3 regions of the Dongia sp. agr-C8 genome follow, and region 1 is predicted to be linked to each of the others. Evidence: predicted binding sites of a transcription regulator. Region 1 holds the regulator's gene; each other region holds the start of a gene.

What was found. The regulator LexA, encoded in region 1, represses DNA repair genes until DNA is damaged. The targets are predictions, from matches to a motif close to ATGTTCTANTTTGGTTC.
Region 2: a site for LexA is predicted at 2,005-2,021, ahead of pheA (chorismate mutase). Genes of this name have one in related genera too.
Region 3: a site for LexA is predicted at 2,608-2,624, ahead of uvrA (excinuclease ABC subunit UvrA). Genes of this name have one in related genera too.

The regions. Positions count from the first base shown of each region.
Region 1 covers NZ_BAAGHZ010000004.1:471,416-475,570, forward strand. The annotation lists gene ACYQ4T_RS22490 (ComEC/Rec2 family competence protein) at 1-1,045, shown strand, start outside; gene lexA (transcriptional repressor LexA) at 1,249-1,983, opposite strand; gene ACYQ4T_RS22500 (molybdopterin molybdotransferase MoeA) at 2,564-3,781, opposite strand; gene moaC (cyclic pyranopterin monophosphate synthase MoaC) at 3,781-4,155, opposite strand, start outside.
Region 2 covers NZ_BAAGHZ010000001.1:100,021-104,175, reverse strand. The annotation lists gene hisC (histidinol-phosphate transaminase) at 1-959, opposite strand, end outside; gene pheA (chorismate mutase) at 956-1,933, opposite strand; gene ACYQ4T_RS00450 (ABC-type transport auxiliary lipoprotein family protein) at 2,146-2,739, opposite strand; gene ACYQ4T_RS00445 (MlaD family protein) at 2,741-3,760, opposite strand; gene ACYQ4T_RS00440 (ABC transporter ATP-binding protein) at 3,804-4,155, opposite strand, start outside.
Region 3 covers NZ_BAAGHZ010000004.1:689,274-693,428, reverse strand. The annotation lists gene uvrA (excinuclease ABC subunit UvrA) at 1-2,513, opposite strand, end outside; gene ssb (single-stranded DNA-binding protein) at 2,928-3,464, shown strand; gene ACYQ4T_RS23565 (hypothetical protein) at 3,997-4,155, shown strand, end outside.

The DNA.
Region 1 (4,155 bases):
CTGGCGCGGCGGCCGTGCACTGGAGACCGACTGGTTCGGCCGCGTCTCCGATACCCTGCGCGGCGCCGGTTTCTGGCTGGCGACCACGATGCTGACCAGCGTGGTCGCCACGCTGATGACGGCGCCGTTCGCGATGTATCACTTCGATCGCCTGAGCACCTACGGCGTCGTCGCCAACCTGATCGCCGTGCCGCTGACCGGCTTCTGGGTGATGCCGATGGAGATGATCGCGCTGCTGCTGATGCCGCTCGGCCTCGACGCGCCGTTCTGGCATCTGGCGGCGCGCGGTTGCGACGGCATCCTCTGGGTGGCGCACACGGTCACCGCCTGGCCCTATGCCAACCTGGTGACGCCGGCGATGCCGGCCGCGGCCATGACGGCGATCGCGCTCGGCCTGGTCCTGCTCTGCCTGCTGAAGAGCCGTTGGCGCGTCCTCGGCTTGGCGCCGGTGCTGGGCGGACTCGCCAGCCTGTTCTTCGTCACCACGCCGGACGTGCTGGTGGGCGGCGACGCCAAGCTGCTGGCGATCAAGGACGGAGAGGGGCTCTACCAACTGAACTCGCTGCGCGCCAGCAAGCTCGCCGCCGAAACCTGGCTGCGGCGCAACGGCCAACTCGAAGCGGTGCGCTTCCAAGACTTGGACGATGGGGGTTGGGACGACAACGCCATCCCGGATCTCTCCTGTGACCCGCGCGGCTGCATCTATCGACGAAACCATCGCACGATCGCACTGACGCTGAGCGAGGAGGGGCTGGAGGAAGACTGTGCGAACGCGGACCTCGTCATCAGCGCGGTGCCGATCCGGCGCGGCTGCAGGAAGCCGGCCACCATCGATCGCTTCGATCTATGGCGCGGCGGCGCGCATGCGGTGTGGATCGAAGCGGACGGCCGTTTCAGCATCCAGAGCGTCGCAGCGACCTTGGGCGACCGGCCCTGGGTGCTCGATCGGATGCGCAAAGCTATTCGGCAAGATCGTCTGATCGGCGATCCTGACCTGGACGAAACTGATGCGGTCGCGGCGGAGACCGCCGACGACGCGGACTGAGCAGGCCCGACGCCGCGTGCATTTACGGCCGCCTCAGCCTCAGCCTCAGCCTCAGCCTCAGCCTCAGCCTCGAAAAACCCGATAAGCCGCTGATATCAAAGCATTCCAGCGTCAATTTCCGCGGGGCGATCCTGCGTCCCGTCAATGCTGGGTCCATGCAGTTGGCCGCGCAGGCCCCGGTTCGGATGGAGAACCCGGGCTTCCTAGTACTTCCGCATCAGGCCGATCAGCTTGCCCTGCAGCTTCACCCGGTCGGGGCCGAAGATGCGGGTCTTGTGGGCCTGGTTGGCGGGTTCGAGGGCGATCGAATCGCCCTTGCGGCGCAGCCGCTTCAAGGTGACTTCGTTGTTGTCGATCAGCGCCACGACGATGGTGCCGTTCTCGGCATTCTCGCAGCGCTCGATCAGCACGGTGTCGCCGTCATGGATGCCGGCCTCGATCATCGAATCGCCTTCGACGGTGAGGGCGTAGTGCTCGCCGCGGCCCAGCATGCTGGCCGGAATGTCGACCGCGTTGCTGTTGTCGCGCAGCGCCTCGATCGGCGTGCCGGCCGCGATCTTGCCGTAGAGTGGAAGCTGCACCGTCTCCGCCGCCTGGGCGACCATGGCTCCGGGCAGGCTGGGCGTGAAATCGCCGCGAATGACATGGGCCGAGAAGCCGCGCCGTCCGCCGTCGGAAGCCGCCGCGGCCCCGCCCTTCGCATGGTCGCCGCGCCCCATCTGGTCATCGGAGAGCCGGGTGACTTCCAGGGCGCGCGCCCGGTGCGGCAGGCGGCGGATGAAGCCGCGCTCTTCCAAACCGGTGATCAGGCGATGCACGCCGGACTTGGACTTCAATCCCAAGGCGTCCTTCATCTCGTCGAAGGACGGGGAGATTCCGGTGTCGGCGAGACGCTCCTGGATGAATTGCAGCAGCTCGCGTTGCTTCCTGGTCAGCATGGCCTTGTCCTTTCTCCGGTTCCGCTGCCCGGTCTTCGGGCGAGTCGGCACCTGTCAGAGCAAGTGTCGACGCGGAACAAAGCAAAAACTGTGCCCATGTTCTAGTTTGGTTCGTGTGGAAAAGTCAAGCGAGTCTCGACTTCCCGACAGGAATTGTCAGGAGACATCGGGACCCGGACCTGAATTCTGCCCTGCTTGGCGAGCGGCTAAGGAACTCGCTTGATTACGAGTATGGGGTCGCGCACCACGCAAGCCGCCGGATCGAGTGACTTGAGCTCGTCGGGTGACTTACTAGGTGCAGTCGACGCTTGCTCTATTTCTCCTGGGTCTGGGCTCAGAGGCGGCAAGCCAGCGCGCTGCCGACAAACAGCGACGATATCGCTCAAGCTCGCCAGGGAGGAAGTCTGTGGCTGGCTCTCGTACGCATCCTCGAAGCACTTCGTATAGACCTCGTATGGACGACAAGGGTCGTCGGCCCATCCCCACTGTGCGGGCAACGACAACATCAGTGCGACAAGTGCGCCTATGGTCTGGCGATTGATCATCACGGAATGATAGAACAATAGGCTGGCGTTGCCAGTTATCTTTGACCGAGAAGGACAAGGTCTGCGGTGTCGCCCATCCGAACGGCGGGGGCGTGGGGCGGGCGGATCACCAGGCCGCCGGAGCGCGAGAGCGCGGAGAGCATGGCGCTGTCCTGCTTCCCGAACGGTGTGGCGACGAAGCCGGTTTCGTCTTCGATCACCGACGCGCGCAGATAGTCCTGCCGGAGATCGTTGGCGGGAAGGTCGATCGCCAGCCGCGCCTTCACGATATGCGGGCCGACCTCGGTTTCGCCCAGCATGCGGGCGATGGCCGGGCCGACGAACAGGGTCGAGGTCACGATGGCCGAGACCGGGTTGCCGGGGAGGCCGATCACCTTAAGGGCGCCGGCGGCGGTGCCGAGGGTGCCGAACATCAGCGGCTTGCCCGGACGCATGGCGATCTTCCAGAAGTCGAGCGCCATGCCTTTGGCTTTGAGCACGCTCTGCACCAGATCATGCTCGCCGACCGAGGCGCCGCCGCTGGTCAGCAGCAGGTCGGCGCCGGCCGCGCGGTCGATCAGGTCGGCGAGGGCGGATTCCTCATCGCGGGCGATGCCGAGATTGATCGCCTTGCCGCCGCATTGGGTGACGAAGGCGGCGAGGGCGAAGCCGTTGGAGGCGATGATCTGCCCTGGCGCCAAGGCCTCGCCGGGCTGCACCAACTCGTTGCCGGTGGAGATGATGGCGACCCGCGGCTTGCGGGTCACGGTGAGCCAGGGCCAGTTCATCGCCGCGGCAAGCCCGATATCGGAGGGCGTCAGCCGGCGGCCGGCGGGAATGCCGAGCTGGCCCTCGGCGAAATCATTGCCGGAGCCCCGGATATGCTTGCCCTGGATCGCGGCGCCGCCGTCGACAATGCGGACGTGGTCGCCGTCCTTCTCGGTGTTCTCCTGGATGACGATGGCATCGGCACCCTGCGGCAGCGCGGCGCCGGTGAAGATCCGCGCCGCTTCGCCGGCGCCGACCGCACGCGACGGCAAGGTGCCGGCGGCGATCGATTCCACGACCTTGAGGCGCACGGGAAGCTGCTGCACGTCGGCGGCGCGGACGGCATAGCCATCCATCGCGGAGACGGCTTGCGGCGGATGCGCGAGGCGCGCGGTCACCGGCTGTGCGAGCACGCGGCCGAGCGCCTGGTCCAGCGCCACGACCTCGGGGGCGAGCGGGGCGAAGGCGGCGAGGATCCGGGCGGTCGCTTCCTGCACCGAGAGCATCAGTCGGCCTCGAAGGTGCCGGACTTGCCGCCGCTCTTATGGGTCAGGCGGATATCGGTGATGCGCATGGTCTTATCGACCGCCTTCACCATGTCATAGACGGTGAGTGCCGCGACCGAGACGGCGGTCAGCGCTTCCATCTCGACACCGGTGCGGCCCTTGAGCTTGCAGGTGGCTTCGATCGCGACGGCGGATTTCGCCGCGTCGATCGAGAGCTCGACCTTCACCGAGGAGAGCGAAAGCGGGTGGCAGAGCGGGATGAGATCGGGCGTCCGCTTGGCGCCCATGATGCCGGCGAGCTGGGCGACCGTCAGCACGTCGCCTTTCTTGACGTGGCCATCGCGGATCAGCGCCAAAGTCGCCGGCGCCATGAC
Region 2 (4,155 bases), on a different contig from region 1:
AGGAACTCGTTGGCGGCGTCGGCTGAGAGTTTGGGATCCTTCGGGAACTGCACCAGCAGGAAGTTGCAGACGGAAGGATGCGCCTTCAGCCCGATCTCGTTCACCCGGGCGCTGAGCCAGGGCAGCCAGTGATCGTTATGCGCCTTGGCCTTGGCGGCATGCCCGGTATCGGCCAATGCGGCAACGCCCGCGGCCAGCGCCGGCGCCGGCGTGTTGAACGGGCCGCGGATGCGGTTCAGCACATCGGCGACCGCGGGCGGGCAGAAGGCCCAGCCGAGGCGCAGAGCCGCAAGGCCGTGGATCTTCGAAAAAGTGCGGCTCATGACCACGTTGTCATGCGACTTCACCAGATCGGTGCCGTCGCAGTAGTCGGGCTTGTCGACAAACTCCGCGTAGGCCGCATCGACCACCAGCAGCACCTGCTCCGGCAGGCCGTCGCGCAGCCGCTTCAGCTCGGCGGCGCCGATATAGGAGCCGGTCGGGTTGTTCGGCTCGGCGACGAAGCAGATCTTGGTGCGCGGCGTGACATGGGCCAGCAGCGCATCGACGTCGGTCTTGAGATTCTTCTCCGGCGCGGCGACCGGCTTGGCGCCGACCGACTGGGCCGCGATCGGATAGACCAGGAAGCCGTGCTGCGAATAAAGCACCTCGTCGCCAGGCCCGGCATAGGCGCGGGTCAGGAGCTGCAGGATCTCGTCCGAACCGGCACCGCAGACGATCTGCGTGGGATCGGCATCGATGGTCGCGGCCAAGGCTTCGCGCAGCGCGGTGGCGCCGCCGTCGGGATAGCGGTGCAGCTCGCTGGCAAGTTCTCGATAGGCGGCGATCGCCGCCGGGCTGGCACCGAGCGGGCTCTCGTTGGAGGACATCTTGTAGACCGGGCCGTCGCCGGGGAGCGCGTGCTCGCCCGGAACATAGGCCGCGATGTCGAGGATGCCGGGACGGACGGTGAGGCTCATGCCGCATCTCCCGACGTCGCTTCCGGCCCGGACTCTACTTTCGGCGGCTCGGCTGCCTTCGCGGGCTCGGGCGTCTTCGCGGGCTCGCCGGCCAGCTCCGCGGCGGTCAGCGGCACGGCATAGCCGCCGATCGCGATGACGCGGGATTCAGGACCCAGCGCCTTGGCCAGGGCGGAGAGGCGCGCGTCGTCCGGCGCCAGGAAGCCTTCGACCTCGACCACCTGTTGATCCGGACCGCCCAGCTCCTGAAAGGCCTGGATGAAGACGGGGGTGAGCTTCGCGGTGTTGAGCGCGTCGCGCATGGCGCTGCGGCTGACCGGCTCGCGGGTCTCGGCCACCAGCAGGCCGCGGTCGTGGTCGGTCGGCTCGTTCGGCGTGGTGCCGATGACCAAGGCCTGCAGCCCGCGGCCGCGCTGGTTGCCGGGATCGCCGAACGGCAGGCGCGCGATCACATGCGGCACCCTCGGCTGCTTGACGGCGATACGGCGCCACCAGGGATCGCGGTCGCCCTCATGCGGCAGCGGCAGGACGGCCACCGTCGCCTGCCCGTCCAGCACCGCGGAGATCGCGTGGTTCAAGCGGTCGAAGCCGAGGATCGGCACCCGGCAGCCGTAATGGTCGCGGGCGATATCCCAATAGCCCGGCTCCTCCGGCGGGTTGTAGACCGCGACGACGAAGGGGCCCTCGACTTGCAGCAGGGCCGAGATCATCTCGCGCCACATCCGCACCATCACCGCCTTCGGCAGCTTGCCTTTGTGCCGCGCGATCAGCCGGCGCAGGATCTTCGCCTCGCGGGCCGGGCGCACGAACTTGGCACCTTCGCTGGGCGTGCGGCCGATCGGCTGCGCCTTGGCCTTCACCTCGCCCACCTGCACGGCGAGCTCGGTCCGCTGCATCAGCAGGTCGTGCAGCTGGGTATCGACACTGTCGATCTGGCGCCGGAGGGCGGCAAGCTGGTCGTCGTGTTCGGCCATGGTCCAGGGTCTAGCTCTACTCTATTTCCGGCAGCGCGCGGGCGGCCCAACAGATAGCGGCCAAGCACAGGGAATGCAAAGAAAACATTGACATAGGGGGTGTGCGCCCCGGCATTCAGCCGATTCGCCAGGGGGTTACCGGCTGTTGCCCCGGGGCCGGATCCCGAGCATCGCGACCGCGGCTGAAGATCCGGGGCGCGCGCTATCCGAGACTACCGGACGTCGATATCCGCGGCGAAGCGCTTCAGCACGTCCTGCAGGCCGGCGTTCAAGGCCGCGACCGCACCGTCGATCGAATGGTCGGCCGAGGGGGTCTCGGCGCGGTAAATCTTGCTCATGATCAGCTGGTCGGTGCTCTGGTCGATCACCGAGAGCTCCAGCTCGATGATGCCGCTGTCGTTCTTGTCGCCGGCGGATTGCTCCAGGCGCTTGATGTCGCCTTGGATGCGATAGTTGGCGCCGATGCGGAGCTCCGACGGGACCACCTGATCCGCCGCGCCGGCCGAGCGCAAGTAGGCGACCAGCTGGTCGCGGATCATCGCGGTCGGGAGCTCGGTCCAATAGGCATAGTTGCGCTGTTCCAGCTTGGTCCCGCCGTTCGCGGTGTAGAGCAGCGGGCGCTCGCCGGTGACGCCGTCGGCGCCGAGCGGCGCCGCTTCGACAATGCCGGCGAAGGGATGCGCCAGCTTCTCGGTCGCGGGCGTGGCGACCAGGCGGAAATACTGCTCCTTCGGCACGGTCGGCGCCGCGCAGGCCACGACCAGGGCGATGGCGGCAAGCGGCAGGAGCTTCAGGAAGCGCCCCATCTCACTGCCCTCCATTCGGCACGGGCGTCAGGCCCTTGTCGGCCTCGGGGCTGCCGCCGGAAATCAGCAGGCCCGGATTCTGCCGGATCAGGCGGCTGAACTCGTTCATGTTCCGCGTGGTTCCTTCGAGGTTGTTGGTGATCGCGTCGATATTCGCCGAGACCGTGCGCAGGATGTATTCGAGGTCCGCCGTCGATTTGTCGACATTCTTGGAATTGCGATCGACCATGGCGTGGATCGATTCCGCGACGCCGTTGACCTCCAGCGAGAGCCGGTTCAACTGCGCCAGGGTCTTGTCGGCGTTGAGGCTGGCTTTGTCGAGATTGGCCAGGATCTGGTCGACCTGCTTGACGTTGCCGTCGGAGAGGACCTTCTGCAGCTGATCGACGCTGACCTGCATGCTGGTGGTCAACTCGGTGACGTTGGCCGAGATCGTGTCGAGATGGCCGCTGGCATTGGCGATGAGGCCGCGCACGTCGCCGCCGACGCCGCCGATCTGGCTGTTGGCGGTCTCGGTCAGCGTCTTGATCGAGGTCTTCAGCTGTTCGATCAGCGGAACCACGCCGCTGTCGAGCAGCGCGCCGACCCGGCCGGCCAACCCGGACATCAGCGCGAACATGTCGCCGGCGCCGGTGCCGGGGATGTCGCCGCCGACCGCGATCAGGTCGTCCGACTTGCCGCCCGAGATGTCGATGGTCTTGGCGGCAAGGAAGCTGGAAGCGCGGATGCCGGCCTTGGAATCGGCCGGGAACTTCCAGTCCTTCTGCACGCCGATCATCACGCCGAAGCGATACTTGCCGTTCTCGTAGGTCGGCACGATCTTATCTACGGTGCCGATCGGGAAGCCCTCGTAGCGCACGACGGTGCCGTATTTGAGGTCGGTCACGTTGTCGAACAGGACCCGGTAATGGTCGCGCGGCCCGGTCTGCCCCGCGATCAGGGTCAGGGTCACGATCAATGCGACGATCATCGCCGTCACGAAGACGCCGACCGTCACATAACTGATGGAATAGTTCCGCATCGATCCCCTGTTCCCCTACTCTCTTGCCTCAGTCGCCGGTCCGCTAATCACCCGTCAGGCGCCGCAAATATTCCGCCGGGTCGACTTCCTTCTCAACCGAGCGACGGTTCAAGAGGTTCTGCACCCGCTCGTTGGTCGAGCTGCGGATCTCCTCGACCCGGGCGCTCGCCAGGATATGGCCCTGATCCAGGACGGTGATCCGGTCGGCGATCTTGAAGGCGCTGTCGATGTCATGGCTGACCACCACCACCGAGATGTCCATCGCCTCGCGCAGCTTCAGGATGAGATCGTCCAGCGCCGAGGAGACCACCGGATCGAGGCCCGACGAAGGCTCGTCCAGGAACAGGAGCTTCGGGTCCATGACGATGGCACGCGCGATCGAGGCCCGCTTGACC
Region 3 (4,155 bases), 220 kb from region 1:
TCCAGCATGGCGAGCTTGTCGCGGATCGGCGGCACCGCCTTGAAGAACTCGACGCCTTCCTCGACCGTCATGTCCAGCACGTCGGCGATCGACTTGCCCTTGAAATGCACCTCGAGGGTCTCGCGGTTGTAGCGCTTGCCCTTGCACTGGTCGCATTGCACATAGACGTCGGGCAGGAAATGCATCTCGATCTTGATGACGCCGTCGCCCTCGCAGGCCTCGCAGCGCCCGCCCTTCACGTTGAAGGAGAAGCGGCCCGGCTTATAGCCGCGCGCCTGCGCCTCCGGCAGCCCGGCGAACCAGTCGCGGATCGGGGTGAAGGCGCCGGTATAGGTCGCCGGGTTGGAGCGCGGCGTGCGCCCGATCGGCGACTGGTCGATGTCGATCACCTTGTCGAGATATTCCAGCCCCTCGATCCGCTCATGCGCCCCCGGATGGGTGCGCGCATCGTGCAGCCTTTTGGCCAGCGCGTTGTACAAGGTCTCGATGATCAGGGTCGACTTGCCGCCGCCGGAAACCCCTGTCACCGCGGTCATCACCCCCAGCGGAATCTCCACCGAGACATTCTTCAGGTTGTTGGCCTTGGCGCCGACGATCTTCAAGCTGAGCGGATTGCCCTTCTGGTCGGTCGAGCCCGCGCGCCGCACCTCCGGCACCGGGATGCCGCGCGTGCCGTTGAGATACTGCGCGGTCAGCGAATTGCCCGCCATCACCTGCTTGGGCGTGCCCTTGGCGACCACCTGGCCGCCATGCACGCCGGCGGCCGGCCCCATGTCGATCAGGTAATCGGCCTCGCGGATCGCATCCTCGTCATGCTCGACCACCAGCACCGTGTTGCCGAGATCGCGCAATCTCTTCAGCGTCGCCAGCAGCCGGTCGTTGTCGCGCTGGTGCAGCCCGATCGACGGCTCGTCCAGCACATAGAGCACGCCGGTCAGCCCCGAGCCGATCTGCGAGGCCAGCCGGATGCGCTGGCTCTCCCCGCCGCTCAGGGTGGCGGAGGCGCGGCTCAGGGTCAGGTATTCCAGCCCCACCGAATTGAGGAAGCCCAGCCGCTCGTTGATCTCCTTCAGGATCCGATAGGCGATGTCCTTCTGCTTCGGGCCGAGCTTGGCGTTGAGCGCGCCGAACCACTGGCCCGCCTGCAGGATCGAGAACTCGCTCACCTGCGCCACGTTCAACCCGTCGATCTTCACCGCCAGCGCCTCGGGCTTCAAACGCTGCCCGTTGCAGGCGTCGCAAGGCGAGCTCGCCTGGTAGCGCCCGAGCTCCTCCCGCATCCACGACGAATCGGTCTCGCGGAACCGCCGCTCCATATTGGTGATGACGCCCTCGAACGGCTTGGTGGTCTTGTAGCTCCGCGTGCCGTCGTCGAAGGTCAGGGTCACCGCCTCGTCGCCCGAGCCGAACAGGATCACGTCGCGGATCTTCTTCGGCAGGTCCTTCCACGGCATGCCGAGGCTGAACTTGTAATGCCGCGCCAGGCTGTCGATGGTCTGCGCGTAATACTGCGACGAGGAATGCGCCCAAGGCGCGATCGCCCCGTCGCGCAGGGTCTTCCTCTCGTCCGGGATCACCAGCTCCGGGTCGAAATACAATTTCGAGCCCAGCCCGTCGCAGACCGGGCAGGCGCCGAACGGGTTGTTGAAGGAGAACAGCCGCGGCTCGATCTCATCGATGGTGAAGCCGGAAACCGGGCAGGCGAACTTCGCCGAGAACAGGATCCGCGGCTCATACCCTTTCGGCGGCGTATCCGCGAAATCGACGAACAGCAGCCCGTCGGCCAGCCCCAAGGCCGTCTCCACCGAATCCGCAATGCGCGTCTCCAGCCCCGGCTTCACCGCCAGGCGATCGACCACGACCTCGATGTCATGCTTCAGCTTCTTGTTGAGATTGGGGAAGTCGCCGATCTCGACGATCTTGCCGTTGACCCGCACCCGCTGGAAGCCGCGCTTCTGCAGCTCCAGGATCTCCTTTTTGTACTCGCCCTTCCGCCCGCGCACGATCGGCGCCAGCAGGTAGATCCGCGAGCCCTCCGGCAGCGCCGTGATCCGGTCCACCATCTGCGAGACCGTCTGGCTCTCGATCGGCAGCCCGGTCGCGGGCGAGTAGGGGACGCCGATCCGCGCATAGAGCAGCCGCAGATAGTCGTAGATCTCGGTCACCGTGCCGACGGTGGAGCGCGGATTCTTCGAGGTGGTCTTCTGCTCGATGGAGATCGCCGGCGACAGGCCCTCGATCGAATCCACGTCGGGCTTCTGCATCAGCTCCAGGAACTGCCGCGCATAGGCCGAGAGCGATTCCACATAGCGCCGCTGCCCCTCGGCATAGATCGTGTCGAAGGCGAGCGACGACTTCCCCGAGCCCGAAAGCCCGGTCAGCACCACCAGCGCGTCGCGTGGAATATCGACATCGACATTCTTCAGGTTGTGCTCCCGCGCCCCCCGAACGGAGATCACGTGCCCCGCCTCCAAATTCGCCAAAGAATCCCGCTTTGTCGAGCCGTTAGCCATGTGTTTTCAACCGGAAAATCAAGATGTTACGGGGCGCAGCCGAGCCTCGCGCCGGGCCGCCACTATAGCCGCCCGCGCGCCGGATCAAAGCCCTTTGTTCTATGATCGTTCGGTGCTAAGTGTGCCTCCTGACAGCGGGTGTCAACACCGGCGAGAGTCATCGACCCCTCACCCCAGCCCTCTCCCTCAAGGGGAGAGGGGGATTCTCCTCGCTGCACGGCGAGACGGGTCCCCAAAGGCTGGCGCGGCGCAACCGAAGCGAAACAGGTTGTGAAAGAATCCCCTCTCCCCTTGCGGGAGAGGGCCAGGGTGAGGGGTCGAAAACTCTCGCCGAATATGCTCAAAGACCGCAGCAGACTCGATCCACCACCAACCACAACAGACACAGACAAATCGGAAAGACGCGGGGACATCATGGCAGGCAGCGTGAACAAGGTGATTCTGATCGGCAATCTCGGCCGCGATCCGGAGATCCGCACCACCCAGGACGGCACCAAGGTGGCGAATCTCTCGGTCGCGACCTCGGAGAACTGGCGCGACAAGAATTCCGGCGAGCGCAAGGAAAAGACCGAGTGGCACCGTGTCGTGGTGTTCAACGACCGCCTGGTGGACGTGATCGAGCGCTACCTGAAGAAGGGCGCCAAGGTCTATCTCGAGGGCGCGCTGCAGACCCGCAAATGGACCGACCAGAGCGGCCAGGAAAAATACACCACCGAGATCGTGCTGCAGCGCTACCGCGGCGAACTCACCATGCTCGACGGCCGCGGCGGTGGCGGTGGCGGCGATGAAATGGCCGATGCCGGAGCCGGCGGCGGCTATGGCGGCGGCAGCGGTGGCGGTGGTTACGGCGGCGGCTCGGGCGGTGGCTATGGCTCGGGTGGCGGAGGCGGTGGTGGCTCCGGCGGCAGCCGTGGCGGCGGCGGAGATCTGGACGACGATATTCCGTTCTAAGGGCGTTACCGCAATTGTGACGAGACCGGTAGTATCCCATAGGCTAGGCGGGCCACTTTAGACGGGAGCGGTGAGCGCAATTCGCCTAAACCAAACTGATATCGGTACCACGCCGATAAAGGTGTTCTAGTCGGCCGCGAAAGCTCTGCCATGCGCATTCACTCGCGACCACCGTTTGGCAACTGCCGACGGAGTGCCGAGATTGTAGTTCCGGGGACACAATCCTGAACTCGCACGGTGAAGGTTGCGTCGGCAGGGGAATCACGGTGCCAGTCTACTGAATCACCGCAATTCCCAGAGTAGAGCGGCCGAAGCAGGCGATGGACGGAGATCGCCCGCTTACCGGGTCGCGCCCCGATTGTCTGGGGGATATGCGAAACCGTGGCTCAAGTGATGCATTCGGCACCGGGCCGCTGCGCCAAATCGATATAACGGCGATGTCACGGCAGCCTAGTTATCCCTGCGATCAGCCGCGCCATGCGCACGGTGACGGCGCAATCCGGCCCGTTCGGGCCTTGGTCAGGGGGAACACATGGCGAGAGTTCTGCGGATTGGAAGTTCGTCCAACATCTTCGCGGCAGCAGCCGGCGGCGGCACGCCGCCGGACATCGGCAAGCAATACCTCGATCGCCTGGTGAAGTTGATTCCGAGCGAGGTGATCGGGCTCTATCTCGCCGGGAAAAGCATCATC